Regions from separate parts of the Telluria sp. ZB2R32 genome, predicted to be linked through region 2. Evidence: predicted binding sites of a transcription regulator. Region 2 holds the regulator's gene; each other region holds the start of a gene.
What was found. Region 2 encodes sigma-54, which starts transcription at its own class of promoters, with help from an activator protein. Its sites were predicted from a motif close to TGGCANGNAANCTGCTTT; they were not measured.

Region 1: AC56LG_RS19670 (circularly permuted type 2 ATP-grasp protein) is a predicted target of sigma-54. The motif match lies at 5,398-5,415, and genes of this name have one in related genera.
Region 3: pepA (flocculation-associated PEP-CTERM protein PepA) is a predicted target of sigma-54. The motif match lies at 6,842-6,859, and genes of this name have one in related genera.

Annotation. Positions count from the first base shown of each region.
Region 1 covers NZ_JCASIG010000007.1:38,931-49,335, reverse strand. The annotation lists gene AC56LG_RS19680 (circularly permuted type 2 ATP-grasp protein) at 1-1,732, opposite strand, end outside; gene AC56LG_RS19675 (transglutaminase family protein) at 1,770-5,222, opposite strand; gene AC56LG_RS19670 (circularly permuted type 2 ATP-grasp protein) at 5,437-6,849, shown strand; gene AC56LG_RS19665 (alpha-E domain-containing protein) at 6,851-7,894, shown strand; gene AC56LG_RS19660 (transglutaminase domain-containing protein) at 7,999-8,796, shown strand; gene AC56LG_RS19655 (zinc-binding metallopeptidase family protein) at 8,801-9,877, opposite strand; gene AC56LG_RS19650 (FxsA family protein) at 10,136-10,405, shown strand, end outside.
Region 2 covers NZ_JCASIG010000007.1:203,372-213,776, forward strand. The annotation lists gene hprK (HPr(Ser) kinase/phosphatase) at 1-422, shown strand, start outside; gene rapZ (RNase adapter RapZ) at 482-1,342, shown strand; gene AC56LG_RS20335 (enoyl-CoA hydratase/isomerase family protein) at 1,504-2,589, opposite strand; gene hpf (ribosome hibernation-promoting factor, HPF/YfiA family) at 2,702-3,058, opposite strand; gene AC56LG_RS20345 (RNA polymerase factor sigma-54) at 3,121-4,590, opposite strand; gene lptB (LPS export ABC transporter ATP-binding protein) at 4,617-5,378, opposite strand; gene lptA (lipopolysaccharide transport periplasmic protein LptA) at 5,378-5,989, opposite strand; gene lptC (LPS export ABC transporter periplasmic protein LptC) at 6,005-6,607, opposite strand; gene AC56LG_RS20365 (KdsC family phosphatase) at 6,643-7,185, opposite strand; gene AC56LG_RS20370 (KpsF/GutQ family sugar-phosphate isomerase) at 7,185-8,207, opposite strand; gene AC56LG_RS20375 (monovalent cation:proton antiporter family protein) at 8,293-10,272, shown strand.
Region 3 covers NZ_JCASIG010000002.1:424,056-434,460, reverse strand. The annotation lists gene AC56LG_RS06930 (NAD(P)H-dependent oxidoreductase subunit E) at 1-767, shown strand, start outside; gene fdhF (formate dehydrogenase subunit alpha) at 774-3,575, shown strand; gene AC56LG_RS06920 (formate dehydrogenase accessory sulfurtransferase FdhD) at 3,572-4,441, shown strand; gene AC56LG_RS06915 (ABC transporter permease) at 4,465-5,172, shown strand; gene AC56LG_RS06910 (ABC transporter ATP-binding protein) at 5,169-5,852, shown strand; gene pepA (flocculation-associated PEP-CTERM protein PepA) at 5,923-6,774, opposite strand; gene AC56LG_RS06900 (sensor histidine kinase) at 7,233-8,024, opposite strand; gene AC56LG_RS06895 (hypothetical protein) at 8,231-8,455, opposite strand; gene rng (ribonuclease G) at 8,464-9,927, opposite strand; gene AC56LG_RS06885 (Maf family protein) at 10,194-10,405, opposite strand, start outside.

The sequences.
Region 1 (10,405 bases), 160 kb from region 2:
CCTCGACCGTCGCCCATTCCGCGCCGCGCTGCTCGACGGGCACGTTGAACAGGATCGTGAGCGCGACCCGCAGCAGGCGGCAGATATTGTCGCAGCGTTCGGTATGGCGCCCGAACCAGAGCAGGTCTTCCGCCACCCGGCTCGACAGGTTGGTGTCTTCGCGCACCAGGTCTTCGGCCCGGATGCTGTGTTTTTGCAGGCGGTGCTGTTCCACCCCGGCGCAGGCCTGCACCCAGGTGTCCTTGCTGGCGCCGCCGCGCTGGATCGTCAGCACGCGCGCATCGGGCCCGGTGGCGACCCGGGTCAGGCCACCCGGCATCACGACGTAACCGTTCGGGGTGGCGCAGGCGAACACGCGCAAGCCGATGGCGCGCGCCTGCAGGCCAGGCACCGCGCCGGCGATCGTGCCCGATGCGGCGGTATCGGTCCACACCGGCGCCTGCGACAGCCGCACCACTTCCTGCGCGATGTAATTGTTCGGGTTGGCGCGCAGCTCGGCGATGAAGGCAGCGCGCGCATCGCCGCTCAAATCCTGGCCGAACACGGAAAACGGCCGCAGCTGCGAAAAGCTCGGTTTGATGACCAGCCGCTCCAGCCTGGCGATGACGGCTTCCAGCGCCGGCGCTTCGCCGCACCACCAGGTGGCCACCGACGGCATTTTCAGGGGTTCGCCCAGCAGCCGCCGCGACAGCGCCGGCAGGAAGCCGAGCAGGGCGCCCGATTCGAGCAGGCTCGAACCGAGACTGTTGGCGACCAGCACATTGCCGCGCCGGGCGGCCTGCGTCAACCCCGCCACCCCCAGCATCGAGCCTTGCAGTTCGAGTGGATCGCAGGCTTCGTCGTCGACCCGGCGCATGATCACGTGCACCCGGTGCAGGCCAGCCAGGGTTTTGAGGTAGACCACGCCGTCGCGCACGGTGAGGTCTTCGCCTTCGACCAGCGGCAAGCCGAGATAGCGTGCCAGGTAGGCTTGTTCGTAATAGGTTTCGGTGCTCGGACCCGGGGTCAATACCACGATCAGCGGCATCTCTCCCTCGCGCAGCGGGCTGGGCGCATCGCCCCTGGCCGCGCACAGGCGTCCCCAGTGCACCAGGCTGTCGTGCATGGTGCGGAAAAACCCGGCGGGCGAGCGCACCTTCAGTTCGCGCAGCAGGTCGGGGAAGATCGGCGTCAGGATGGAGCGGTTTTCCAGCGCATAGCCGGCGCCCGACGGCGCCTGGGTGCGGTCGGCCACCACCCACCAGCGGCCATCGGGTGCGCGCGCCAGGTCGACCGCATAGAAATGCAGGGCGACGTCGTCGTGGTGGCGCATGCCGTGGCAGGGGCGCAGGAAGCCGGCGTGGCCGTGGATCAGCGCCGGCGGCAGCAAGCCTTCGCGCAGCATGTCCTGCTTGCCGTAGACGTCGCCAAGGATTTTATTAAGCAAGGTGGCGCGCTGGACCACGGCCGCCTCGATGCCGCTCCATTCCTCGTGCGGCAGGATCAGCGGCAGCGGGTTCAGGTCCCAGGGACGTTGCGTGCCCACGGCGTCGATCTGGACGTTGTAGGTCACGCCGTTTTCGCGGATCTGGCGCTGCACCATCTCCGTGCGCTGGCGCATCACCTCGGGCGCTTCGTGCTCCAGGCTGGCGAGCAGGGCGCGCCAGTGCGCGCGCGGCACCCTGGCCGCGTCGAGCATTTCATCGTAGCCATCCGGCGCGGCCAGATAGCGGGCTAGTAGTTGATCAGGCATGACGCGCGCAGCTGGGCAGTGGGAACGGAACGATACGTCAATACGGCTGCCAGCGCAAATCGAGCGTCATCGGGAAGCTCGGATTATGCTCTTCCTTGTACACCGTCATCGGGCCGGGCGTATGGCCATGCGGCCAGAAACGCGCGAAGCGGCGCGCCTCGGCCGCATTCGCATTCACCGGCGAACCGGTTTCGTTGCGCCCGCCCGGATGCACCACGTGATAGGTGCAGCCGCCGATCGAGCGGCCGTTCCAGGTGTCGACCAGGTCGAACACCAGCGGCGCCTGCACGCCGATGCTCGGGTGCAGGGCCGACCACGGGCTCCAGGCGCGGAAGCGCACGCCGGCCACGTATTCGCCGGGAATGCCGGTCGGATGCAGCGGCAGCATGCGGCCGTTGCAGGCGACCACGTGGCGCCCGTCGGTCAGCCCGCGCACCCGCAATTGCATCCGCTCGACCGACGAGTCGACGTAGCGTGCGGTGCCGCCGCCGGTGACTTCCTCGCCGAGCACGTTCCACGGTTCGATCGCCTGGCGCAGCTCCATCTCGACGCCTTCGTAGACGACGGTGCCGAAGCGCGGGAAGCGGAATTCGATGAAGGGCTCGAACCAGTGGTCTTCGAACGCATAGCCGGCAGCACGCAGGTCTTTGGCCACGTCGCGGATGTCCTGGGCGACGAAATGCGGCAGCATCCAGCGGTCGTGCAGCGCGGTGCCCCAGTGCACCAGTTTGGCGTTGAAGGGCTGGTTCCAGAAGCGCGCCACCAGTGCGCGCAGCAGCAGCATTTGCAGCAAGCTCATGCGTTCGTGCGGCGGCATCTCGAAGGCGCGGAATTCGACCAGGCCGAGGCGGCCGGTCGGGCCGTCCGGCGAATACAGTTTGTCGATCGAGAACTCGGAGCGGTGCGTGTTGCCGGTCAGGTCGACCAGCAAATTGCGCAGCAGGCGGTCGACCATCCACGGCTTGTCGCCCGGGTGCATGGTCGGCAGCACCTTGTCCATCTGCTGGAAGGCGATCGCCAGTTCGTACAGGTTGTCGTCGCGCGCTTCGTCGACCCGCGGCGCCTGGCTGGTCGGTCCGATGAAGGTGCCCGAGAACAGGTACGAGAGGGCCGGATGCACCTGCCAGTAGGTGATCAGGCTTTTCAGGAGGTCCGGGCGGCGCAGCATCGGGCTGTCTTCGGGCGTGGCGCCGCCGAGGGTGGCGTGGTTGCCGCCGCCGGTGCCGGTATGGCGGCCATCGTGCATGAATTTCTCGGTCCCCAGGCGGGTCAGGCGCGCCTCCTGGTACAGGGTCGTCATGTTGGAGACCAGTTCGGACCAAGACGCCGCCGGATGGATGTTCACTTCGATCACACCCGGATCTGGCGTGACGCTGAGCAGCTTGATGCGCGGATCGCGCGGCGGCGCATAGCCTTCGAGGCGCAGCTTCATCTGCAGCTTGGCGGCGGTGTTTTCGATCGCCGTCACCAGCGCAAGGTAATCCTCGATGCGTTTCAAGGGCGGCATGAAGATGTACAGGCGGCCGGCGCGCACTTCGGCGCACAGCGCGGTATGAATGACTTCGCGCGCGCTTGGGTCGGCTGGTGCTTCGCGTTTTGCCACCGAGTTGGCAACGGCGTTTTTGGCTGCATTCGCCGCCATCTCGGCCGCTGCCGCCGCCGCCGGGTTGGCCGGTGGCTTGGCAGCCGCTTTGCCGCCTACGCCCAGGACCGGGCGCTTGTTCTTCTTGTCGTTCTCCTTTTGCCCATTGTCCTGCTTGTGCTTTTCCGCAGCCGGCAGCGCGCCGCGCGGTGCGAACGGGTCGACGTCGAACTCCGGATCGCGTTCTTCCGGCAGCACCCAGGGCAGCGTGGACAGCGGCAGGCGCAGGCCGATCGGCGAGTCGCCTTCGAGCAGGTACAGGTGCTCGCGCCGGATCGGCCAGGCCGAGGTTTGCCAGTTGGTGCCGAGCATGACGCTCGGGTCGTAATCCTTGGCTTTCAAAGGCAGTACGTAGCCGGCCACCGTGCCCAGGCCGCGCCCGAGCAGGCGCGCGAGGCGGCGCCGTTCTTCCGGCGCATTCAGGTCGGCCTGCAAGGGGTCGAGGTTGCGTGGCAGCGCCTCTTCGCGGCGCGCCTGCTGCAGCACGTCCTCGTAGGCGGGAATGGCGCTGCCGTCGGGCAGGCCGAGCATTTTCACCAGTTCCGTGACGAAGCGGCCGGCCTCATCGGGGCCATAGCCTTCGGCGACGTGTTCGTCCGAGAACAGGTTCGGATCGAACCACATCGGCTGGCCGTCGACGCGCCAGAAGATATTCAGCGCCCAGCGCGGCAGCGGCTCGCCCGGATACCATTTGCCCTGGCCGTAGTGCAGCATGCCGCCCGGTGCAAAATGGTTCTTCAGCCGGTGCATCAGGTTGCCAGCCAGCTCGCGCTTCTTGTCGCCGTGGGCGAGGGTGTTCCATTCGGGACCGTCCATGTCGTCGATCGAAACGAAGGTCGGCTCGCCGCCCTGGGTCAGGCGCACGTCCTGGCGTTGCAGGTCGGCGTCGACCTGCTGGCCGAGGCGGTCGATTTTCTGCCAGTCGTCTTCCGTATACGGTTTGGTCACGCGCGGGTCTTCGTGGATGCGGGTGACCGTCATCTCGTGGAAGAATTCGACCTCGGCCTTGTCGGTATAGCCCGTGACCGGCGCCGCCGACGACGGCATCGCCGTGCAGGCGAGCGGAATATGGCCTTCGCCGGTCAGCATGCCCGAAGTCGGATCGAGCCCGATCCAGCCGGCGCCGGGCACGTACACCTCGGTCCACGCATGCAGGTCGGTAAAGTCGACAGCGGTGCCGCTGGGGCCGTCGAGGGCTTCCTGGTCGGCGCGCAATTGAATCAGGTAACCGGACACGAAGCGCGCCGCCAGCCCGAATTCGCGCAGGATCTGCACCAGCAGCCAGCCGCTGTCGCGGCAGGAGCCCGAGCGCAACTGCAAGGTTTCTTCCGGCGTCTGCACGCCCGGTTCCATCCGCAGCAGGTAGCCGATGTCGCGCTGCAGGCGCTGATTGATGGCCACCAGGAAGTCGTTCGTTCCCATCGAATACTCGAGCAGATCACGGCGTGCCGCCGCTACCCATTCGGTGAGCAGCGGGCCGGGCGGCTCCATTTTCAGGTAGGGACTCAGTTCCGTCGTGAGTTGCTTCGGGTACGCGAACGGAAACGTTTGTGCATAGTCCTCGACGAAGAAATCGAAGGGATTAATGACCGTCATGTCGGCCACCAGGTCGACCGTGAACTCGAGCATGTCCGCTTTTTCCGGGAACACGAACCGGCCGATGTAGTTGCCGTACGGGTCTTGCTGCCAGTTGATGAAGTGGTTGTGCGGCTGCACCGTCAGCGAATACGACAGGATCGGGGTGCGCGCATGCGGTGCCGGGCGCAGGCGGACTTCATGGGGTGACAGGCTGACGAGACGGTCGTAGCGGTAACTGGTTTTATGGTGGAGTGCGATGCGGATTGCCATGCAAGACTGCCTTTCGATGTGGGCGCGATCGATGTGGGCGCGATCGGGTGGCGTAATGTAAATTAACGCAATTATATGAGCGCAATTATATGAACGTCATTTTATAGACGTAATGCTATCTATTTAAGCATGATTGCCCCTCCGATTCGATTGACTTGCCATTTGAACTATAGGCTGGCACGTTTCTTGTTAATATTCCGACATGGAGGAGACGATGCCGAACTTTTACGACGAAATGTATTCAAATGGGGAAACTGTACGGCCTCATTACACCGCGTTTGCCGAGTGGCTTGCGCAACAGCCGCCGAATCTGATCGAACAAAAAAGGGCGGAAGCCGAGCTGAACTTTCAACGCGTCGGCATCACGTTTGCTGTGTACGGCGACAATGCCGGCAAGGAGCGCCTGATCCCCTTCGATATCATTCCGCGCGTGATCAACGCCGCCGAATGGGCCAAATTGCGCGCGGGCCTGGTCCAGCGCGTCACTGCGCTGAACCGCTTCCTGCACGACGTCTACCATGACCAGGCCATCCTCAAGGCCGGTGTCATCCCGCGCGAGCAGGTGCTCAACAATGCGCAGTACCGGCCCGCCATGCAAGGCGTCAAGGTTCCGTCCGACATCTACGCCCACATTGCCGGCGTCGATATCGTGCGCGCGGGCGAGGGCGAGTTCTACGTGTTGGAAGACAACCTGCGCGTGCCGTCCGGTGTGTCGTACATGCTGGAAAACCGCAAGATGATGATGCGCCTGTTCCCCGAACTGTTCGCGCGCAACCGCGTGGCGCCGGTGGACCATTATCCCGACATGCTGCTCGACAATTTGCGCTCGGCGGCGCCGCAAGGCACCGACGATCCGACCGTGGTCGTCCTGACGCCCGGCATGTACAACTCGGCCTATTTCGAGCACGCTTTCCTGGCCCAGCAAATGGGCGTGTCGCTGGTGCAGGGGCAGGACCTGTACGTCGACGACGACACCGTCTACATGCGCACCACGCGCGGACCGCAGCGGGTCGACGTCATCTATCGCCGCATCGACGACGATTATCTCGATCCGCACGCATTCCGTCCGGAGTCCACCCTGGGCGTGCCGGGGCTGCTGCGCGCGGTGCAGGCCGGCCGGGTCGGCCTGGCCAATGCGATCGGCACCGGCGTCGCCGACGACAAGTCGATCTACCCGTTCGTGCCCGACATGATCGAGTTTTATCTGGGCGAAAAGCCGATCCTGAACAACGTGCCGACCTACCAATGCCGCAAGAAGGAACAGCTCGACTACACCTTGGCGAATTTGTCCGAACTGGTGGTGAAAGAAGTCCACGGCGCCGGCGGCTACGGCATGCTGATCGGACCGGCCTCGACCCAGGCCGAGATCGAAGCCTTTCGCGCGCGCCTGCTGGCCAATCCGGAAGGTTATATCGCCCAGCCGACGCTGGCGCTGTCCGCGTGCCCGACGTTCGTGGAAGCGGGCATCGCGCCGCGCCATATCGACCTGCGCCCGTTCGTCCTGTCGGGCAAGACGGTGTCGATGGTGCCGGGCGGACTGACGCGCGTAGCGCTGAACGAAGGGTCGCTGGTGGTCAACTCGTCCCAGGGCGGCGGGACAAAAGATACCTGGATATTGGAGAATTAGTATGTTGAGCCGCACCGCAGACCACTTGTTCTGGATGGCCCGCTATACCGAACGGGCTGAAAACACCGCGCGCATGCTCGACGTGCGCGTGCAGTACTCGCTGATGCCGCAATCGGCACAGGCCGAGCAGCAGGGCTGGCGCACGATGCTGGGCGTGTCCGAGCTGCAGTCGCAATTCGATGCCAAATATGCCTCGCTGACCCAGAAGGAAGTGCTCGACTTCATGGTGCGCGATCCGGACAACCCGTCCTCGATCGCCAGTTGCCTGCGCGCTGCGCGCGAGAATGCGCGCGCCGTGCGCGGTACCCTGACCACGGAAGTGTGGGAAATCGTCAACTCGACCTGGCTGGCGCTGCAGCAGCACCTGAAAAGCCGCACCTTCGAACACAACCCGGGCCAGTTCCTGGAATGGGTCAAGTACCGCTCGCACATGTCGCGCGGCGTTACGCTGGGCACCATGTTCCAGGACGAGGCATTCAATTTCATTCGCCTCGGTACCTTCCTGGAACGGGCCGACAACACGGCGCGTATCCTGGACGTAAAGTTCAGGTTCTTCGATTCCGATATCTTCGAGGACGGGGCAGAGGGGGAATTCTATTACCTGGGCGCGCTGCTGCGCTCGGTGTCCGCGTTCGAAACCTACCGCAAGGCCTACCGCGACGCCATCACGCCGAACCGGGTGGCCGAGCTGCTGATCCTGGAATCGAAGATGCCGCGTTCGCTCGTCGCCTGCCTGTGCGGCGTCGTCTCCAATCTGCAGGAAGTGCGCAATGATCAGTCGCACGAGACCGAGCGCCTGGCCGAGGAGCTGTATGCCAGGCTGCAGTCGGCGCAGATCGAGGACATCCTCGAAGAGGGCCTGCACCAGTTCCTGACGCGCTTCCTGGCCTCGATTGCGGAACTGGGCAACGGCATCGGCCGCGATTTCCTGCTGCCGGTGGCGCCGGAACTGCCGGAGGAAGCACCGGTCGAAGCGGCGCCAGCCGCATCGCAAAGTCAGACGCAGACCCAAACCCAGACCCAGACGCAGGTCCAGGCGGGTTGAACAGCCGACGCACCAGACGATGGCGCAGCGCACCGCGATGAGGAACGGCGGCGGCGTGTGCGTCGGCGTGGTGCGCCCATCCAGACATGGAAAGCGAGCCTGCCATGTGGCTGCGTACCAGTTGTAAGCTCACCTTTACCGTCCCCAGGCCGACGCCTTTCATCCTGATGCTGCGTCCGCGCAGCGGCGCGCAGCAATGGGTAGGGCGTGAAGCCTATACCTTGAACCCGAGCGTGCCGGTGCTCGAATTCACCGATGCCTACGGCAACCTGTGCCAGCGCCTGGTCGCGCCGCCCGGCGAATTCTCGATTCAGACCTCGGCCGACGTGATGACGGCGGATGCCATCGACGTCGCCCCCGGCGCACCCTTCGACGAAGTGCAGAATCTGCCCGACGGGGTGCTGACTTACCTGCTGCCCAGCCGCTATTGCGAATCCGAGCGCTTTCTGGACATGGCCAGCGGCATCGTCGCCGGCGCCGCCCCGGGATACGACCAGGTTGCCGCGATCTGCGACTGGGTCCGGCGCGAGGTACGTTTCGACTGCGCCTCGAGCCAGGGCCACATGGCGGCGACCGAGATCAACGCACGCCGCGAAGGCGTCTGCCGCGACCTGGCGCACCTGGGCATCGCCCTGTGCCGCGCCCTGTGCATTCCGGCACGCATGGTAGTCGGTTACCTGCATGGGCTGGCGCCGATGGACTTGCATGCCTGGTTCGAAGCCTGGGTGGGCGGCCGCTGGTACACCTTCGACCCGACCCAGGATGCCCCGCGCGGCGGCCGCGTGACCGTCGCCTATGGGCATGACGCCGCCGACGTGGCGATTTTTAATCAGTTCGGACCGGTACTGGCGCCGCACGAGATGCAGGTATCGGTCGAGCTGCTCGAGGCAGCGCCAGCCTGATTTCCTACAGTGCCGCCGGCGCTTTGATCTGCGCGCGCACCACCTTGTGCACGAATCCCAGCTTCTCCAGCACAGGTGTGCTGAGCGTAAATGGATACGAGTCCGGCATCCCGATGCTGCGGTTCAAGCTGTTGAGCACATAGGTCAGCGCGAACCAGTCATGGAGGATGTCGTCCAACGAGTCCGTCTTCGTGGGCAGCGTCACGCTGTCGAGCGCCGGTTCGTCCTTCTTGCGCGGATGCAATGCCAGGCCGCAGGAATTCGCCGTTTCCAGCGTATCGAGCATGTGCAGGTAATGGGCCCAGGTTTCGGCCCAGTCTTCCCACGAGTGCGAACTGGCGTAGGTACTGACGAAGCGCGACTCCCAGTCGGCCGGCGGACCGTCGCTGTAGTGGCGTTTCAGCGCGTCGCCGTAATCCTCGCGCTCGTCGCCGAACAGGGCGCGGTACTCGTCGATCCATTCGCTGTCGGCTACCAGCCGGTCGAAATAGTAGTGCCCGCTTTCGTGGCGGAAGTGCCCCAGCAGCGTGCGATAGCGCTCATGCATTTGCTCGCGCGTGCGTTCGCGCTCGGCCGGGTCGGCTTCGGCGATGTTCAGCGTGATCAGGCCGTTGTCGTGCCCGGTCATCACGCACTGGTCCGATACGCCGTCTTCCAGGAACTGGAAGGCCAGGCCCGTTTCCGGCTCGACTTCTTTCGACTTCGGCGTCAGGTTCAGCGTCGCCAGCGAAAACAGCAGGCGGCGCTTGGCCGCTTCCAGGCGCGACCAAAGAATGTGGTTTTTTTCCGACGTCAGCGCTGGAATGACGACCGTCAGCTGGCACGACTCGCACAGATCGTGCGGGTCGTCCGCCGGCAGCATCCAGTTGCAGACATTGTGTTGGACATAGTTGGCGCACTGCTTGTACAGCTTGCCCTCATCGTTGCGGTGCAGGCTGCGCCACTGGCCCGTTTCGGTCTGCTCGAAGGCGTTGACGCTGCGCGTGGCGGGCTGGTAGCCGAGCGTACTCTGGCAGTTGAAGCAGAGGGTGTTTTCAAAAAATATCTGGTGTGAGCACTTGTCGCAATGGAAGGTTTTCATGGTGATACGCCGGTAAGAGGAGGTAACAAGAGGTTGTCAGTGTTGAGCTATTAATAATTTAACAGCAAATCCAAACGCGAAACGCGCGTGTCGGACAACGCCTCATATCGTGCGCGTGCGCCGTACTACAGGCCGGCGGCATGGATGCCCCGCATGATCTGCACCCGGCGGGTGACGAAGCCCGACATGGGAGCGTCCTGTTAGAATTTGCGGCAACCTTCCGATGCCATTTGCAGGAGTACACAAATTCTACGTTTTATGATCAGAGCGGTAACCGGCAAGCCAAAGCTGACGCTTGCTGTCGTCTTGTTGGTACTGGCAGCCCTGGCCAGCACGATGACCTACGTCGGTTTCCTGGTCGTTGGCGTGCTGGCCGATTATCTCGGCACAGGCCGGTTCGCGGCAGGGTTGCTTCTTGGCGTGCTGTTGGCCAGGTTTCCCGCGATACGCAACGGCAAGCTGCGCCTTGTCGGCCTGTTACCGAAACCTGCCCGCCGGCCACTCATCGTGGCCCTGCTCGCACTTTGC
Region 2 (10,405 bases):
CGCGCTCGCACGGCCTGGTCGCCGACGACGCCGTCGAATTCTCGCGCATCGCCCCCAACATGATCGAAGGCCGCTGCCCGCCGCTGCTGCAGAACCTGCTGGAAGTGCGCGGCCTCGGCCTGCTCGACATCAAGGCGATTTTTGGCGAGACCGCCGTGCGCCGCAAGATGCGTCTCAAACTGATCGTGCACCTCGTCAAACGCGGCGTGCTCGACGAAGAGGTCGAGCGCCTGCCCTTCCACTTCCCCACCGAAGAGGTGCTGGGCCTGCCGATCCGCAAGGTCGTCATTCCTGTCGCCGCCGGCCGCAACATCGCCGTGCTGCTCGAAGCCGCGGTGCGCAACACGATCCTGCAGCTGCGCGGGATCGATACGCTGCAGGAGTTCATGGAGCGGCAACGTCAAGCCATGAGCGGAGATTGAGCGGCGATTGAGCGGGGATTGAGACGACAAAGCGGCAGCGCTTGCGGTATCATCGAGCCATGCACATCGTCCTCATTACCGGTATTTCCGGCTCGGGCAAGTCGGTTGCCCTGAATGTCCTGGAAGACGCAGGTTACTACTGCGTCGACAACCTGCCGCCGCCCCTGCTGCCGCAACTGGTCGATTCTGTCGCGACGAGCACGATCAAACTGGCGGTGGCGGTCGACGCCCGCAGCGCCGAATCGCTGGCGGGCTTGCCAGTCACGGTGCGCACGCTCAAGGAAGAAGGGCACCAGGTCAAGGTGCTGTTCCTGACCGCGAGCACCCATTCGCTGGTTGCGCGCTTTTCCGAAACGCGGCGCAGCCACCCGCTGTCGCATACCCTGATGCCGGGCGCGAATCCGGCCGCGCGCCGTACCCTCATCGAATGCATTGCCGAAGAACGCGAACGACTGGGGGCCATCGAGCAGCTCGGCCACGTGATCGATACGTCGGAGGCCTCGGCGAACAAACTGCGCGCCTGGATCAAGGAACTGGCCGAGGTCCAGCATGCGCCGCTGACGCTCTTCTTCGAATCCTTCGCCTTCAAGGTCGGCGTGCCGCTCGACGCCGACTTCGTGTTCGACGTGCGCGCCGTCCCGAATCCATATTACGACCTGGCGTTGCGCCCGCTGAACGGCAAGGACGCCCCCGTGATCGCCTTTCTCGACGCCCAGCCGAGCGCCACCGAGATGCTGCACGATATCTGCAAATTCGTCGAGAAGTGGCTGCCCTCGTTCAAGACCGATAACCGCAGCTACCTGACGGTGGCGGTGGGCTGTACCGGCGGGCAGCATCGCTCGGTGTACATGGCCGAGCGGCTGGCGGCCTATTTCAACGAGAGCGAGCGCGTGGTGGTGAGGCACCGCGAGCAGTCGTAGAGAGTTGTAGGGTGGGCACTTGTGCCCACACGGCTGCACCGGTTAATCAGTGTTGACGGTGACCACGATATGCGGCGTTCTCATACCCTTTGCACGCTTTGCAGTCCGCGGCCGTACGACCGCGTGGGCACAAGTGCCCACCCTACGTTACACCGCGTTTATCAACTCAAGTGACGCAGCGGATGCGCGTGATCCGGCCACACCGGCTCGAAAAAGCGCTCGATCATCTCCGGCGTCACGGCGTCGAGCGTCGGCGGATTCCACTGCGGCGCATTGTCCTTGTCGATCACCAGCGCGCGCACGCCTTCCAGTACTTCGCCGTGCTCGAAATTGCGGCGCACCAGCGACCGCTCCATGCGCAGGCAGTCGGCGACCGACATCGTCGCGCCGCGCACCAGCATCTCGTGCGTCACGCACATCATCAGCGGTGAACGCTGGCGCATCGCGGCGAGCGCCTTTTGCGCGAACGCGTCGTCATCCCCTGCCAGCGAGGCGATGATCGCGGCCACCGAACCGGCGCCGAAGTGCGTGTCAATCGCGGCGCGCTGCGCTTTCAATACGCTCTCCCCGACCTCGCTGGTAAAGCCCGCAGCAAAGGCACGGATCGCCTCGGCCAGCTGCGCCCCCGGCGTCGTCTCGATCAGCGCATGCAATTCACCCAGTTGCGCGCCCGGCACGAACACGTCGGCCAGGCCGACGTACAGCGCATCGGCCGCGCCGATCGTCAACCCCGTCAGGCCCAGATAATTGCCGAGCTGCCCAGGCGCGTGCGACAGGAAATGGCTGCCGCCGACGTCCGGGAACAGGCCGATGTTCACTTCCGGCATGGCCATCTTGGTGCGCTCGGTCACGATGCGCAGGCCGGTCTCCGGACCGCCCTGGGCGATCCCCATGCCGCCGCCCATCACCACGCCGTCCATGATGGACACGTAGGGTTTCGGATAAAAATGGATCAGGTGATTGAGTGCGTATTCTTCGGTAAAAAAGTCTTCCAGCAGCGCGCTGTTGGCGGTCGGGATGGCGTGGCCGGCCTCGTAAAAGAAGCGGATGTCGCCGCCGGCGCACAGGGCTTTTTCGCTGCTGCTGGCAAGTACCACGGCGGATACGGCCGCGTCGTCGCGCCAGGCCAGCAGGATGTCGGCCAGGCGCCGCACCATGGCCAGCGACAGGGAGTTCAGGGCTTTGGGACGGTCGAGCGTGATGATGCCGGTGCCGTTGGCAACGCGGGTCAGGACATGGTCGGTCATGGTCAGCAGGATGATGGGAGAGACATGCATTTTACCCAAGACACGGCAACGCTCCCACATATTGAAAAGGGCGCCGTGCGGCGCCCTCGTTCAGACGGTGCTCGGTGCGCGATCAGATCGCAGCAGCGGCCTCTCCGCCTTCAGGACGGCGCTTGAGCGCCTCGTGACTATGATTCTGCAGCATCGATTTGTACTTCATCACCTGGCGGTCGAGCCTATCCATCAACAGGTCGATCGCGGCATACAGGTCTTGCGCCACACTTTCCACGTGCACCGTCTTGCCCGACAGGCGCAGGTTGATCTCGGCTTTTTGCCTTTTGTCTTTTTCGGTGAGATTGTCGATCGCGAGGATGACATGGGAATCGATCACTTGATCGAAATGGCGGGTGATGCGTTCGAGCTTGTTCTGTACGTATTCACGGATGGCGGGGGTGACATCGAGGTGGTGGCCACTGATGGTGAGATTCATACACACTCCTTTGATAAATGCGCGGCACCGCCTGGCGCTTGGGACGCACGTGGGGGCCGCTGTTACAAGGATTTGCGGAGACTGACGGGAGGTATCTTGAGCGCCTCGCGGTATTTTGCAACCGTGCGGCGCGCAATGACCATGCCTTGTTCACCGAGCATTTCCGCGATCTTGCTATCGGATAATGGGTTCTTTGGGTCCTCTGCTCCTGTCAGCTGCGCAATGAGCGCCCGTATCGCCGTCGACGATGCTTCGCCCCCCGCTTCGGTGGCGACATGGCTTCCGAAGAAATACTTCAGCTCAAACATGCCGTGCGGGGTCAGCATGAATTTCTGAGTTGTTACACGAGAAATGGTGCTCTCGTGCAGACCCAGTGTATCAGCAATCTCGCGAAGCACAAGGGGACGCATGGCAACCGCGCCATGGCTGAAAAAGTTCTTCTGGCGCTCCACAATTGCCTGCGAAACACGCAGGATCGTATCGAAGCGCTGGCGCATGTTCTTGATGAGCCACTTCGCTTCCTGCAGCTGCGCGCTCATCTGCCCCTCGCCCTTGCCGCCCTTGAGCAGGTTGGCATAGACGTTATTCACGCGCAGGCGCGGCATCACGTCGTTGTTCAGCGCGACGCTCCAGCCGGTCGGCGTCTTGCGGACAATAACGTCCGGAACGACGTAATCCGAAGCGCTCGACGCAAACGCCGCGCCGGGGTGCGGATTGCACTGGCGGATCACGGCTTGCGCTTCGCGCAAGTCTTCGTCGTCGCAGTCGAGCGCCTTTTTCAGCTTGTTGAATTCGCGCTGCGCGAACCAGGTCAAGTAGCCCTCGACGATCTTCAGCGCCATGCGCCGCGTTACCAGCGGCACGCCCGGCATGCTGCGGATCTGCAGCGCCAGGCATTCGGCCGCGCTGCGCGCACCGACGCCGACCGGATCGAGGCTTTGCACCAGTGCCAGCGCGCAGCGCAGTTCCTCGATCTCGACCTCGAGTTCTTCGGGTAATCTCGCGTGGATTTCGTCGAGCTGTTCTTCGAGGTAGCCGTTGTCGTCGATGGCGTCGATCACCAGTTCGGCCAGGGCGCGGTCGCGCGCCGTCACGCCGGTCACGCGGATCTGTTCCGTCAGGTGCTCGCGCAGGGTGATGCCGATGGCGCCCAGTTGCGGACGGCCGTCGTCGTCGTTCTCGCTGTTGGACGTGCGCGTGCCCTCTCCCCAGTCGGCATCGGGCTCGCCGCGTTCGACGTCGCCGCCTTCGCCGCCATCGGCCGCGTCCGATGGGGCGGGCGCGTCTTCACCGTTCGGCGCCGGCGCCTCGGGCGCCTGCGCCGGAGCGTCGTTGATGGCGCCGTCGGCCAGCAGGCGCACCGAGTGGTCGAGCGGATCGTCGAGCCGTTCGAGCAAGGGATTGTCGGACAGGATCTGCTCGATTTCCTGGTGCAGTTCGAGCGTGGACAGCTGCAGCAGGCGGATCGACTGCTGCAGCTGCGGCGTGAGCGCCAGGTGCTGCGAGGTCCGGAGTTGCAGGGATTGTTTCATGGCGCTGTGTGTTCGCTGTGCTGTTCTTACATGCGGAAGTGTTCGCCCAGGTAGACGCGCCGTACCGACTCGTCGGCGATGATGTCGTCGGGGCGTCCCGACGCCAGCACGGCGCCCTGGTTGATGATGTAGGCGCGGTCGCAGATGCCGAGCGTCTCGCGCACGTTGTGGTCGGTGATCAGGACGCCGATGCCGCGCTCCTTCAGGAAGCGCACGATGCGCTGGATCTCGATCACCGCGATCGGGTCGACGCCGGCAAACGGTTCGTCGAGCAGCACGAAGCGCGGATTGGTCGCCAGGGCGCGCGCGATCTCGACGCGCCGCCGTTCGCCGCCCGACAGCGACAGCGCCGGGTTTTCGCGCAGCTTCTCGATCTGCAGTTCGGCCAGCAGGGAATCCAGGCGGTCGTTGATCGCAGCTTTGGTGAGCGACTTGCCGTTCTCGTCGTGCTGCAGTTCGAGCACGGCGCGGATATTGTCTTCCACCGTCAGCTTGCGAAATACCGAGGCTTCCTGCGGCAGGTACGACAGGCCCATCACCGCGCGGCGGTGAATCGGCAGGCTCGAAATGTCGGCGCCGTTGATCTCGATGGTGCCGGCGTCGGACGGCACCAGGCCGACGATCATGTAGAACGAGGTGGTCTTGCCGGCGCCGTTCGGGCCGAGCAGGCCGACGACTTCGCCGCAACCCACCTGGAGCGAAACGTCGCGCACGACCAGGCGCTTGCCGTAGCTTTTCTGCAGTCCCCGGACGACGAGGGTGCTGCGGCTGTCAGGTGCATCTTTCATTATTTCTTTCCTGCTGCCGGCGCCGCCGGGGTGGAACCAGCCGCTGCCGGTGCGGCGCCTGCCGCCGGTGCGCGGCGTGGTGCGATGATCAGGGTGCCGCGTCCGCCGCCCACCTTGCTTTCGCCACTGGCGTCGTTGCGCACGGTCGCCACTTCGCGGCGGCTGTCGTAGGCGATGTAGGCGCCATCGAGTTCGTTGGTCAGGCGGCCGTTTTCGAGCTGGCGCACGATCGCTTTCGAGAACAGTTTCACTACTTCCTGGCGCTCGTCGTATTCGATGCGTTCGCCCTGTCCTTCCATCCACAGGTCGGGGCCGCCGTCGCGCTTCTGGCGGAAGGTGGCGACCCGGCCCGGACCCGAAGTCAGGGTCACGCTCATGTAACCTTCAGGGGTTTCCTTGACCAGCGCCCGGTCCGATTTTAAAGTCAGCGTGCCGCGCGTGAGGATCACGTTGCCGGTCAGGATGCGCGTCTGCGTGACTTCATCGACATCGAGCGAATCGAAATTGATGACGGCCTGCTTGAGCGAGTCCGCGCGTTCGGCATGGGCCGGCGCCAGCGACAGCAGCGAAACGAAGGCGGCGGCAATCATGTTGTGAATGCTTTTTTTCATAGATGCTCGTTCCTGTTATTGGTTGGGTGCGCGCGCCGGGCGCGGCGGATAGACGATCTGGCCGCGCCCGCCGAGGTGCAGCTTCTGGGTCGGGTTCTCCGCCACCAGGCCGACCCCGTGCGCCGTGGCGGCGCCCAGCGTCATCTGGACCGGACGGCTGGTCTTGACGATCTCGTCGTCGACCAGCACGGTCAGCGCCTCGGTGCGCGCCTGCAGCGCTTCGCTGTTGGGCGTGGCCGGGCGCTTGAGGTCGACGTTGCCGATCAGTTCGACGCGGTTTTCGCCATGGTAGACCTGGCCGCGGTCGGCGTGCATGGTCATGCGCGGACGTTCCGGCGCCATGCTCTCGACGACCGGGCGAGTCACTTCCGAGACGTCGTTGTCGGGATGGTGCGCCAGGCGCGCGCCGGACATGACGTAGCGCGGTACGCCGTTTTCCGTCATGCGCACGAAACTGAAGTTCTCGACGATGTAGTCGGGTTCGTTCAGGTTGTTGGCCACACCCGGCCCGTCGTCGGAATCGAAGGCCTGCAACAGCCAGAAGCTGCCGAAGGCGAAGAACACCGCCGTCAGCATCAGCGCCAGCGTACGCCAGCGGTGCGCGGTGCGTTTGTTCACGTAGGTCGCCATTCGTTTATTTCACTCATGCGAACTCATTTGAAATACGGGGCCAAGGCCTGCTCGTAGGTACCCTGGGCACGCATCACCAGGTCGCACACTTCGCGCACCGCACCGCGCCCGCCGCCGGCTTTGGTGACGTAATGCGCGCGGTGCTGCACTTCCGGATGCCCGCTCGGCACCGTAACGGCAAAGCCGACTTTACTCAAGAGCGGCATGTCGATCACGTCGTCGCCGATGTAGCCGCACTGCTCGGCCGTGAGGTTCAGCTGCGCCAGCAGTTCGGCAAACGCGATGCGCTTGTCGTGGAAACCCTGCCAGACATGGGTGATGCCCAGGTCCTTTGCACGCGCGAGCACGATCGGCGATTTGCGCGCGCTGATGATGGCGGTTTCGACGCCGGTCTTTTGCAGCAGCTGGATGCCGAGGCCGTCGAGGACGTTAAAAGTCTTGGTGATCTCGCCGTCCGGGCCATAGGTCAGGCTGCCGTCGGTGAGGATGCCGTCGACGTCGAAGATCATGACCTTGATGCGCGCGGCGCGTTCGACGTGGGCCAGCGGAGTAAGGGAGTCAGCCATCAGATCACCTTTGCCCGGGTCAGGTCATGGATGTGCAGGGCGCCGACCAGCACGCCGTTCTCGTCGATCACCAGCATCTGGTTGATGCGGAATTCTTCCATGATCGCCACCGCATCGACCGCCAGCTGCTCGGGGTGCACGGTGCGCGCGCCGACGTGCATGACGTCGCGGATGGTCAGATTCGAAAAGTCCTGCACGCGTTCGATCAGGCGGCGCAAGTCGCCGTCGGTGAACACGCCGAGCGGCTTGAAGGCCGGGTCGACCACGGCGGTCATGCCCATGCCCTTCTGGCTGATCTCCAGCAGCGCGCGCGTCATTGGCGTGTCCGGGCTCACGGCGGGAATCGCTTCTCCGCTGCGCATCACGTCGCGCACGTGGGTCAGCAGGCGCCGTCCCAGCGCGCCGCCCGGATGCGAGCGCGCAAAGTCTTCTTCACGGAACCCGCGCGCATCGAGCAGGGCCACGGCCAGGGCGTCGCCCATGGCCAGCGTCACCGTGGTGCTGGCGGTCGGCGCCAGGTTCATCGGGCAGGCTTCCTTGGCCACCGAGATGTCGAGGTGGACGTCGGCAAGCAGCGCCAGGCGCGATTGCGGCTTGCCGGTCATGGCGATCAGCGGCGTACCCATGCGTTTGACGACGGGCAGAATGTCCATCAGCTCCGACGATTCGCCGGAATTCGAGATGGCGATGAACACGTCCTGCGCGGTCACCATGCCGAGGTCGCCGTGCGCGGCTTCGCCCGGGTGCACGAACATGGCCGGCGTGCCGGTCGAGGCCAGCGTGGCGGCGATCTTGCGCGCGATATGGCCCGACTTGCCCATGCCCGAGACGACCACGCGGCCGCTGCAGGCGTACAGCACGGCCACTGCGCGCACCAGGCTGTCGTCGGCGTCGAGCCGTGCGTGCAGCGCTTGAATGGCCTCGGCTTCGATCGCGAGGGTCTCGCGGGCCAGCGTCAATATGCGTCCCGCCTGGTTCTCGTCAAAACTGTTCAGCATTGTTTTTTCATCGGTTACACTCATTCTGGAAGTATAAACGAATTGCGAAAGCAAAAAACTTGCCAGACGTATCGAACAACGCTCCGTTCGTAGAAAGAGTACTCATCGTATGGCATCTGGCCTTGAACTGACCCTTTTGTTGCTCGGCAGCGCCGTTCTCGGCGTCGTCGTCTTCCGCAGCCTGCACCTGCCGCCGATGCTGGGCTACCTCGCCGTCGGGGTGCTGATCGGCCCGCACGCGCTGGGCCTGGCGGCCGAAACCGGTTCGACCCACGCGTTGGCCGAATTCGGCGTGGTGTTCCTGATGTTCTCGATCGGCCTCGAATTCTCGCTGGCCCAGTTGCGCGCAATGCGGCGCATCGTGTTCGGCCTGGGCCTGGCGCAGGTGGTGCTGACCATCGTCGCCACCGTCATCGGCGGCCTGGTGCTCGCCCTGTGGGCGCCGCAGCTGCACATCGGCTGGCAGGCCGCCTTTGCGCTGGGCGGCGCGCTGGCCATGTCGTCGACGGCGATCGTCGTCAAATTGCTGACCGAACGGCTGGAGCTGGAAAGCGAACATGGACGGCGCATCATCGGCATCCTGCTGTTCCAGGACCTGGCCGTGGTGCCGCTCTTGATCCTGATTCCGGCGCTGGCGAAGGACCCGGAGAACCTGGTGAAAACGCTGGCCTGGGCTGGCGTAAAAGCGGCGGCGGTGCTGGCGCTGCTGCTGTTCTTCGGCCAGAAGCTGATGCGCAGCTGGTTCACCCTGGTGGCCAAGCGCCGCTCGCAGGAACTGTTCATGCTGAACCTGCTCCTGGTGACGCTGGGCGCGGCCTGGATCACCGAACGCGCCGGCCTGTCGCTGGCGCTGGGCGCCTTTGTCGCCGGCATGCTGATCTCCGAAACCCAGTTCAAGCACCAGGTCGAGGAAGACATCAAGCCCTTCCGCGACGTGCTGCTCGGGCTGTTCTTCATTACCATCGGCATGCTCTTGAACATGCGGCTGGTGCTGCAGAACTGGTGGCTGGTGCTCCTGCTGCTGGCCGTGCCGGTGCTGCTGAAGTTCGCGCTGATCGCGGTGCTGGCAAAAATGTTCGGATCGAGCGACGGCGTGGCGATGCGCACCGGCCTCGCCCTGGCGCAGGCCGGCGAATTCGGCTTCGTGCTGCTGAATATGGCGTCGGGTTCGAACCTGATCGACCCGTTCCTGATGCAGCTCGTATTGGCCTCGATGGTGCTGTCGATGCTGGTCGCGCCTTTCGTCATCGCCAAGTCGGACCAGATCGTGATGAAGATCGCCGCCAACGAATGGATGATGCAGTCGCTGCAACTGACGCAGCTGGCGAGCCGCACGATGGCGGCGCAAAAGCACGTGATCATCGCCGGCTTCGGGCGCAGCGGGCAAAGCGTGGCGACCCTGCTCTCCGACGAAAAGCTGCCCTGGTATGCGCTCGACCTCGATCCGGAACGGGTGCAGGAAGCGCAGGCGGCGGGATCGAGTGTGAGTTACGGCGACGCCGGCCGCCGCGAAGCGCTGATCGCGGCCGGCATTAATCGGGCGAGTGCATTGGTGATCACCTTCGCCGACACGCGCGCGGCGTTAAAAGTGCTGCACCTGGTGCACGAGCTGGCGCCCTCGTTGCCGGTGATCGTGCGCAGCCACGACGACAGCGATCTCGAACTGCTGCGCCAGGCCGGCGCGACCGAAGTCGTGCCGGAAGCGCTCGAGAGCAGCCTGATGCTGGCTTCGCACGCCCTGGTCGTGGTCGGAGTGCCGCTGCGGCGCGTGGTGCACCGCGTGCAGAGCGCGCGCGACGAACGCTACGCCTCCTTGCGCGGCTATTTTCACGGCGCCAGCGACGTCGTCGACGACCCCGAGCACATGTACGTGCGCCTGCATTCGGTGGTGCTGAACGAAGAAGCGCAGGCGGTCGGCCGGCGCATCGACGAACTCGGGCTGGACGAACTGGAAGCGGAAGTCAGCGGCATCCGGCGTGCGCGCGTGCGCATCGAACCGGTGCCGGGGACGGTGCTGCAGGCGGGCGACGTGGTGGTGCTGCGCGGGTCGGGCGATGCGGTGACGCGGGCGGAGGGACGGTTGCTGTGATGGTACGGTGATGCGGTATGGGCTGGAGGGACGTAAGGTGGGCGGGTCCCCCGCCCACGCGTTCAACCGGTGCTGGAATGATTGTGCGGTATGCTTCGGCCGCTTGGACGCGTGGGCGGCGTTACAGCTAACG
Region 3 (10,405 bases), on a different contig from region 2:
ACCCGCCGCTGCAGGGCATGCCGCCAATCTACCTGCGCCGCGGCGCCGGCGCCTACATCTGCGGCGAAGAGTCGGCCATGATCGAATCGATCGAGGGCAAGCGCGGCATGCCGAGATTGCGTCCACCCTACGTGGCGCAGGTCGGCCTGTTCGGGCGGCCGACGCTGGAACACAATTTCGAATCGCTGCACTGGGTGCGTGAGATCCTGGAACGCGGCGGCGACTGGTTCGCCAGCTTTGGCCGCAACGGCCGCCGCGGCCTGCGCTCGTTCTCGGTCTCGGGCCGCGTGCGCGAACCGGGCGTCAAGCTGGCGCCGGCCGGCATCACGATTACGCAACTGATCGACGAATACTGCGGCGGCATGCAGGAAGGCCACAGTTTTTATGCCTACCTGCCGGGCGGCGCCTCGGGCGGCATCCTGCCGGCCGCCATGGGCGACATTCCGCTCGACTTCGATACCTTGCAACCCTACGGCTGCTTCATCGGCTCGGCCGCCGTGGTCGTGCTGTCGCAGCACGACACCGCCACCGCCGCCGCGCGCAACACGCTGGCTTTTTTCAAGGACGAGTCCTGCGGCCAGTGCACGCCCTGCCGCAACGGTACCGCCAAGGCGCTCGACATCATCAACAAGCCGGTCTGGGACGTTCCCTTGCTGGGCGAACTGTCGCAGGTCATGCGCGACGCGTCGATCTGCGGCCTCGGCCAGGCGGCGCCGAATCCGTTCGACTGCGTCATCAAGTACTTCCCGCACGAGCTGGAAAGGTAATCCATCATGAACGCAAATACGCCCACCGTCACATTCGAACTCAACGGCCACGCCGTGGCGGCGCTGCCGCACGAGACCATCATCGAAGTCGCCGCCCGCGAAGGCATCGAAATTCCGCGCCTGTGCTACAAGGAAGGCTACGAAGCCGTCGGTAACTGCCGCTCCTGCATGGTCGAAATCGCCGGCGAACGCACGCTGGCGCCATCCTGCTGCCGCACCCCGAGCGCCGGCATGAAGGTGACGACCGACAGTGCCCGCGCCGTCACGGCGCAAAAGATGGTGCTCGAACTGCTGCTGGCCGACATGCCCGAAGCCGAGTACACGAGGAAGAACGAAGTCGACCTCTGGGCCGAAAAGCTCGGTGTCGGCAAGCCGCGCTTCCCTTCCACGCGTGCCCAGCCCCAGGTCGATGCATCGCACGCGGCCATCACCGTCAACCTCGACGCCTGCATCCAGTGCACGCGCTGCGTGCGCGCCTGCCGCGACGAGCAGGTGAACGACGTCATCGGCCTGGCCTTCCGCGGCGAGAATGCAAAGATCGTGTTCGACCAGGACGACCCGATGGGCAATTCCACCTGCGTGGCCTGCGGCGAATGCGTGCAAGCCTGCCCGACCGGCGCCCTGATGCCGGCGCGCGAAGTGGCGCTGAACATCCCCGATAAACAGGTCGATTCGGTCTGTCCGTATTGCGGCGTCGGCTGCCAGCTGACCTACAACATCAAGGACAACAAGATCCTGTACGTCGAAGGGCGCGACGGCCCGGCCAACCTGGGCCGCCTGTGCGTCAAGGGGCGCTATGGCTTCGACTACGCCCACCACCCGCATCGCCTCACCAAGCCGCTGATCCGCCGCGCAGGCATGCCGAAGACGGGCGACTTCGTGATGGACCCGGACCGCGTATTGGATGTCTTCCGCGAAGCGAGCTGGGAAGAGGCGCTGGCGCTGGCCGGCGGCAAGCTGGCGCAGATCCGCGACGCCCACGGCGGCGACGCGCTGGCCGGCTTCGGTTCGGCCAAGGGCAGCAACGAAGAGGCGTATCTGTTCCAGAAGCTGGTGCGTACCGGCTTCGGCACGAACAACGTCGACCATTGCACGCGCCTGTGCCACGCTTCCTCGGTGTCGGCCCTGCTGGAAGGGATCGGTTCCGGCGCGGTGTCGAACCCGGTGATGGACGTCACGCGCGCCGAAGTCATCGTCGTCATCGGCGCCAACCCGACCGTGAACCACCCGGTGGCGGCCACCTGGATCAAGAACGCGGTGCGTACCGGCGCCAAACTGATCCTGCTCGATCCGCGCCGCTCCGAGCTGGCGCGCCACGCGCACCGCTACCTGCAATTCAAGCCCGACACCGACGTCGCGCTGCTCAATGCGATGATGCATGTGATCGTCAGCGAACGCCTGGTCGACCAGGACTTCATCGCCAGCCGCACGGTCGGTTATGAAGACCTGGAAAAGAACGTGGCCGAGTACAGCCCGGAAGCGATGGCGCCCATCTGCGGCATCGATGCCGACACCATCCGCTACGTGGCGCGTCTGTATGCGAGCTCGAAAGCCTCGATGATCCTGTGGGGCATGGGCATTTCGCAGCACGTGCACGGCACCGACAATGCGCGCTGCCTGATCGCGCTGGCGCTGATGACGGGCCAGATCGGCCGTCCCGGCACGGGCCTGCATCCGCTGCGCGGCCAGAACAACGTGCAGGGCGCGTCCGACGCCGGCCTGATCCCGATGATGCTGCCGGACTACCAGCGCGTCGACAACCAGGCCGCGCGCGAACGCTTCGAAGCCGCCTGGGGCAGCAAGCTCGATCCGAAGCCCGGCCTGACCGTGGTCGAGATCATGGACGCGATCGACCACGGGCAAATCCGCGGCATGTACATCATGGGCGAAAATCCGGCCATGTCCGACCCCGACGCCAACCACGCGCGCGCCGCGCTGGCGGCCTTGGAGCACCTGGTGGTGCAGGACATCTTCCTGACCGAGACCGCGTATCTCGCCGACGTGATCCTGCCGGCCTCCGCCTTCCCGGAAAAGACCGGCACGTTTACCAATACCGACCGCCTGGTGCAGCTGGGCCGGCAAGCGATCGATCCGCCGGGCGAGGCGAAGCAGGACCTGTGGATCATCGGGCAGATCGCGAACCGTCTCGGCCTGCCGTGGAACTACGGCCACGTGTCGGAAGTGTTCGACGAGATGCGCCACACGATGGCCAGCATCGGCGGCATCACCTGGGAGCGCCTGGAAAGGAATGGCGCCGTGGTCTACCCGTGCATGAACGAAGGCGACGTCGGCCAGCCGGTGGTGTTTACCGAACTGTTCCCGCGCGAAGGGGGCAGGGCGCGTTTCGTCCCGGCCGACATCATTCCGGCCGACGAGCGCCCGGACAGCGAGTACCCGATGGTGCTGATCACCGGCCGCCAGCTGGAGCACTGGCATACCGGCAGCATGACCCGGCGCGCCACCGTGCTCGATGCGATCGAACCCGATCCGGTGGCCCTCGTCCACCCGCTCGACCTGGAACGCCTGGGCATTGCGCCCGGTGCGCCGATCACGATCGCGTCGCGCCGCGGCGAAGTGGTGTTGTGGGCGCGCGCCGACGACAGTTCGCCGGTCGGGGCGATCTTCGTGCCGTTCTGCTACTACGAAGCGGCGATCAACAGGCTGACCAACGCCGCGCTCGACCCGTTCGGCAAGATCCCGGAATTCAAATATTGCGCGATCAAGGTCACGCCCGGCGGGGAGGTCGCGCAGCAAACCAGCTATGGTGGAGGCCAAATTCTCTCGGGCATGGCACAATCCGTGTCATGAACCGCCCAGACCTGCCGCCCACACGCCCCCAACTCTCCGATGCCCGCGCCCACCTCACCCACGAGGTGAGCGCGCTCGACGAACGCGGACGCGCCTCCACCATGTCGATCCCGGCCGAACGCCCGCTGACGGTGTACGTCGACAAGCGCGAACTGGTCACCCTGATGACCCTCGGCGGCGCGCCCGAAGCGCTGACGCTGGGCTACCTGCGCAACCAGCGCCTGGTGCGTTCGATCGACGACGTGGTGTCGGTGCAGGTCGACTGGTCGGTCGACGCGGTGGCGGTGGTCACCCGCAACGGCATCGCCGACGTCGAAGAGCGCACGGCGAAAAAGGTCGTCACCACCGGCTGCGGGCAAGGGTCGGTGTTCGGCGGCTTGATGGATGAGGTGGAGACGATTTCCCTGAGCGAGACGGCGACGCTGGCCCAGTCGGTCGTCTACCGCATCGTCGACACCATCCGCACCCAGCAGTCGATCTATAAGCAGGCCGGCTCGGTGCATGGCTGCGCGCTGTTCTCGAACACGGGCGAGTTGCTGTACTTCGTCGAAGACGTCGGCCGCCACAACGCGGTCGATGCGATCGCCGGCCTGATGTGGCTGGAGGGGATCGAGGGTGCCGACAAGGTGTTCTATACGACCGGCCGCCTCACCTCCGAAATGGTCATCAAGGGCGCGCAGATGGGCATTCCCTTCCTCCTGTCGCGCTCGGGCACCACGCAGATGGGGCACATGGTGGCGCAAAAGGTCGGCATGAGCCTGCTGGCGCGCTGCAGTGGCAGGCACTTCCTGCTGCTGGCCGGGCAGGAGCGGCTCGTGTTCGAGCCGGAACTGGCCGACGTTCCGCACTATCCGCGCAGCGCCTGAGCGGCCGCGGGTTCTATTACCTCATGTCTTTGTTCGACGCCACGGCGCACGCCTTCGCGCTGCTGTTTTCCGGCGACGCCGCGCTCTGGCGCATCATCTGGGTCTCGATTAAAACCAGCGTCATCGGCCTCCTGCTGGCGACGCCGCCGGCGGTGCTGCTGGGGTATGCGATCGCCATGCACCGTTTTCCGGGGCGCCGCATCGCGGTCTGGCTGGCGCAGTGCGCCCTGTCGCTGCCGACGGTGCTGATCGGCCTGCTGCTGTATCTGCTGCTGTCGCGGCGCGGCCCATTGGGGCCATTGGAATGGCTGTTCTCGCAGTCGGGCATCATCGCCGGCCAGTTCGTGGTCGGCCTGCCGGTGCTGCTGGCGTTTACGCTGGCGGCGGTGCAGGCGCTCGATGCGCGCTATGCCGAGACGGCGCGCGCGCTCGGCGCCTCGCGCTGGCGCGTCATGACCACCGTGCTGCACGAAGCCCGCTACGGCGTCATGGCGGCCGTGATCAGCGGCTTCGGCCGCGTGATCTCGGAAGTCGGCTGCGCGCTGATGGTGGGCGGGAACATCGAAGGAGAAACCCGCACCATCACCACCGCGATTGCGCTGGAAACGAGCAAGGGCGAATTCGCGCAAGGGATCGCGCTGGGCATCGTGCTGGTCGCGCTGGCGCTGTTGATGAACGGCGCGCTGATGCTGCTGCAGGGTGAAGCGCATACGGCTGGAGGCCGTGCATGAATACGCTTTTCAAGGTACATGGACTGCGCAAGCGCCATGGCGAACGCCTGCTGTTCGACATCGACACGCTGACGCTGGACGCGGCCAGCGCCTATGTCCTCACCGGCGCCAACGGCGTCGGCAAGAGCACGCTGCTGCGCATCCTGGCGGGCCTGGACACCGCCGAGATCGGCCAAGCGGTCTTCGAAGGCAAGCCGGTCGCTCTTGACCCGTATCCACCCTCCCTGCGTCGCGCCATCGTCTACGTGCACCAGCATCCGGTCATGTTTTCGACCAGCGTCGCGCAGAACATCGGCTATGGCCTGGCGGCGCGCGGCGAACCGCGGGCGCGGGTGGCGGCGCTGGTCGCCGAGGCGATGGACTGGGCCGGTGTCGGCTACCTGCGCGACACCGATCCGGCGCGCCTGTCCGGCGGCGAAAAGCAGCGCGTGGCGCTGGCGCGCGCGCGTGTGCTGCAACCGCGCCTGCTGCTGCTGGACGAACCGACCGCGAACCTCGACGGCGCCGCGCGCGAGCAGGTGATCGCCCTCATTCCGACGCTGGTGCAGGAGGGCAGCACGGTGGTCATGGCCTGCCACGACCGCGACCTGATCGGGCTGCCCGGGGTGCGCCGCCTGAAGCTGCGCGACGGCCACCTCGAATACCGGCCCGGCAAGACCGAACCCGACGCCATGCCTTGAGCGGCCAGGAAATAAAAAGGACAGGCAATAAAAAAAGCGGCCGCAGCCGCTTTTTTTCGTTTCGTCGTGCTTACTTCGACACGGCTTTACGCTTGCGCGCCACCGCCCCGGCAGCGGCCAGGGCGATGCCGAACAGGGCGATCGAACCAGGCTCCGGCACGTCGCGCGGTGCTTCGGCCAGCTTGAACTGGCCGTTCGAACCGATGAAGAAATACTCGCCCGGACGGTTACGATAGGTCCTGCCATTGCAGCCCGCACCGGTGAAGCCGGAAAACTGGCAAGCGACTTCACTGACCAGGCGCGAGGTCGGCGAGCCGAGCGTGTTGGCGTTGGTAAACGCGAACGACAGGATCGAATCGGTCGACAGGTCCTTGCCGGCGCTGTTGAAGAAGTAGCCGGGGTCGAGCATGCCCGCAGCCGCCTCGGCGAAGACGCTGACCTGGCCATTGTTGGTCGGAATGCCATTCTGGTCGACCATGCCGCCGCCGCCCAGCACGTTGAACTCGGCGATCATGTTGCCCAGGTTGGCGCCATAAATCCCGGTCGTGGTCGCGTACTGGCCATTGGTCGGGTTTTGGTACATGCGCATGGTGCCGCCGGTGAAGGTGAAGGCGCCGCCGAAAGTGCCGCTGCCGGTCGCTTCGAAGGTCGCCGTGATATTCCCGCCGCGGTAAGTGATGGGGAAATACCGGCCATTGCTATCGGCCTGCGGCACGTTGAAGACGGCATGCTCGCGGAACTCGAAGGAGGTGCTGCCAGTCCGGTTCAACTGGATGAAAGCGTTACCGTTGATATCCAGGTATTCGTTGATGACCTGGCCGCCGCCAAAGCCGGTACCGGTGGGGTTGAACACCCAGTTGTTGAGCACCGGACTCGCGATTGCGGCACCGGTTGTGCCCAGCGCCATTGCTGCAGCGCACATAAGTTTCTTAACGAAATTCATTGTTAATCTTTCGACAGGTTGTCGTGAAGGTGAGAAAACTTTTAGTAAAGCAATCGCCATGCCTAAAATAAATATTATTTAAAATCAATACCTTAGAGTAAGCGATTTCGTTTGTCGTAAATACGTGTAAGAAATTCCGACAACGCGCCGTTTCCGTTTGGCATGGACTTATTATAAAGGTCGAATTTACATAAAATAAGTTTATCGGGCAGAAAGAAGACGGCCTGTTGCAGATTCCGAACAAGCAGCAATGAATCGATAACCGTAGGCAATTAAAGAGGCTTATTTGAATGCTGCGAGGCACGATTCATGACGATTTTTTTAATCCTCGTGGCATCGTTTGGTATTCGATATAGCGCAGCATGATCAGGTGGCGGACAGCCCGGTCGGTATCGGCAGGGGGTTGGGCAACAGCAGTCTGGGCGCCAGGTTGTTTGCTATCCGGTTGCCGGCTGGCCGGGCACATCCACAGGGGAAGCAGCGGGAAGCGGAATGTTCACCAGCACCTCGGTCCCGTGCCCGCGCGCGCCTTTGACGACCAGGCTGCCGCCATGCCCGCCGACGCGCTCGTGCAGGTCGAGCAGGCCGAAGCTGCCCGGTTTGCGCGGCGCCGCCGGGTCGAAGCCGATGCCATTGTCGACGATACTCATCGCCAGCATGCCGTGCACGAGGTGCAGGCGCACGTTCACCCGGCTTGCCAGCGAGTGGCGCAGCACATTGTTCAGGCATTCCTGCAGCGCCCGGTACAGCGTCAGCAATGCTTCCTCGTCCACGACCAGCTCGTCGATGCCGGGTTCGCCGGCCAGCTCGCAGGCAATCCCGCTGGCGCGCGTAAATTTGCGCAATTCCATGTCAAACGTGGCCATCAGGCCGAGTTCCAGGCAGGATGGCCGCAGGTCGTCCAGCAACTGCCTGACCGAGCGCAAGATGGCGTCGACGTTGTCGAGCGCGGCGCCGATGCGCTCGCGCAGGCGGTAGTGCCGGCGCGTCGTTTGCTGGTACAGCATGACGATGTCGATGCGCAGCGCCAGCAGGTTCTGCCCCAGCGTATCGTGCAGCTCGCGCGAGAGCCGCTTGCGCTCGTTCTCGCGCGCCGTCTGCTGGTGCGCCAGCAGGTCGTGCAGCTTTTGTTCCGACGCGCGCAGCGCGGCCTCGGTCTGTTCGAAGTCAGAGATCTTTTCCACTAGCGCCTGGTTGACCAGCAGCTGGTCCTGCGTCAGGCGCAACATGGCCGCTTTGCAGGAAGCGTTGGTGGCGCTTTCGTCGAGCGCATGGCTGCCGTGCGAAGTGCGCTGGTCTGTGCGGCGCCGACCATGTATCTCCTTCCTGGGGCTGAACGGTTGTGTACCCATATCGAAAACAAGTGATTTCGCCGCGAGGAATACCCGTGTGCTCAACTACCTGCTTGGGAAGCTAGGTAGTTTCGTCTGGCGAGTCAAGATCGGCGCGCAGCACCAGGCAACACATGCGTGTCAAAAGTGGGACGAGGCCAGGTCGCGAGGACGTCGAACTGGAGAAGGCATTCTTTCAGGTGCTGCAGTGTGTGGTAATGGCGCTGCGGTTCGCGCCAGGCCGCCAGCAGGGCGTCGAGCAGGCCGGCGGGCGCCGCGGTGCCGATATCCTGCCACAGCAGCTGCCAGCGCTCCCCGAACGGTTCCATGCGTCACTTCACATCAGGATCACGTCATACTGTTCCTGGTGATACCCTTTTTCGACCTGCAGCGAGATCTTCTTGCCGATGAAGTCGCCCAGCATCGCCAGGTGCTGCGATTCTTCCTCGAGGAACAGATCGACCACTTCCTGCGAGGCGAGGATGCGGAATTCGCGCGGGTTGAACTGCTTGGCTTCGCGCAGCAATTCGCGCAGGATTTCGTAGCAGATCGTGCGCGAGGTTTTGACTTGTCCCTTGCCGGCGCAGGCCGGGCAGGGCTCGCACAGGATGTGGGCAAGCGATTCGCGGGTGCGCTTCCTCGTCATTTCGACCAGGCCCAGCGCAGAGAAATTGCTGACCGATACCTTGGTGCGGTCGCGCGCCAATGTCTTCTTGAGTTCGGCGAGCACCTGGTTGCGGTGCTCGTTGTTTTCCATGTCGATGAAGTCGAGGATGATGATCCCGCCCAGGTTGCGCAGGCGCAACTGGCGCGCGATCGCATGCGCCGCTTCCAGGTTGGTCTTGAAAATGGTGTCGGCGAAATTGCGTCCGCCCACGTAGCCGCCGGTGTTCACGTCGATCGTCGTCATCGCCTCGGTCTGGTCGACGATCAGGTAGCCGCCGCTTTTCAGGTCGACGCGGCGTCCCAGCGCGCGCAGGATTTCCTCTTCGACGCCATACAGGTCGAACAGCGGGCGCTCGCCGGTGTAGTGCTGCAATCGCGCCAGCACGCTCGGCGTGTAGATCTTGGCGAACTCGACCAGCATGGCGTAGTTCTCGCGCGAGTCGACCTGGATGGTCGCCGTCTCGTCGTGCACGAAGTCGCGCAGCACGCGCTGGGCCAGGTTCAGGTCCTGGTACAAGAGGCTGGTGGCGGGACGGGTGCGCGCGCCATTCTGGATCGCGGCCCAGGTCTTGCGCAGGTAATCGATGTCGGCGGCCAGGTCGGCGTCGGAGGCGTCCTCGGCCTGGGTGCGCACGATGTAGCCGCCTTTTTCGTCGCTCGGGAGCAAGCCGCCCATGCGCGTGCGCAGCAGTTCGCGGTCGGCTTCCTTTTCGATCTTTTGCGAGATGCCGATGTGGTTATCCTGCGGCAGGTAGACCAGCATGCGCCCGGCAATCGAAATCTGCGTCGACAGGCGCGCGCCCTTGGTGCCGATCGGATCCTTGATCACCTGTACCGTCAGCACCTGGCCGTCGAACAGCAGCTTTTCGATCGGCGTCGGCGGCGTGTTCGAATTGTCGTGCGGCCGCGCTTCCCAGATGTCGGCCACGTGCAGGAAGGCGGCGCGCTCGAGGCCGATGTCGATGAAAGCCGACTGCATCCCCGGCAGCACCCGCACCACCTTGCCCGAATACACGTTGCCGGCCAGGCCACGCGTGAGCGTGCGTTCGATGTGCAACTCCTGCACCGCGCCCTGCAAGACCAGCGCCACGCGCGTTTCCTGCGGAGTGATATTGATGAGGATGTCTTCGTTCATGGCACGCCGGGCACGGGATATTGTTCAGAGTGCCATGATACACGCCCGGCAAGGGCGGCGGAGGGGAACTGGCTGGTTGAGAGGGGACGAAGGCGGGACGTTAATGGCGGCTTAAGCTTTTGCCCTTCGCCGTTGTAGGGTGGGCACTTGTGCCCACGCGGTACGGCGGTTGCTCAGCGATTGCGCCATCAAACCAAGGTGCGATTGATCCACCGCTGCACCGCGTGGGCTCGAGAGCCCACCCTACGGTACGCGGCGGCCAACGATCAGATTAACACGCCTGCCTTGCGCAATAACCCTGCCGTCTCGAACAAAGGAAGCCCCATGATCCCCGAGTGACTCCCCTCGATATGTTCGACAAACAGCGCCGCCAGCCCCTGGATGCCGTATCCGCCCGCCTTGTCGTAGGGTTCGGTGGTGGCGCAATAGGCGCGGATGGCCTGCGGCGTCAGTTTGGCGAAGCGCACGTTCGACACTT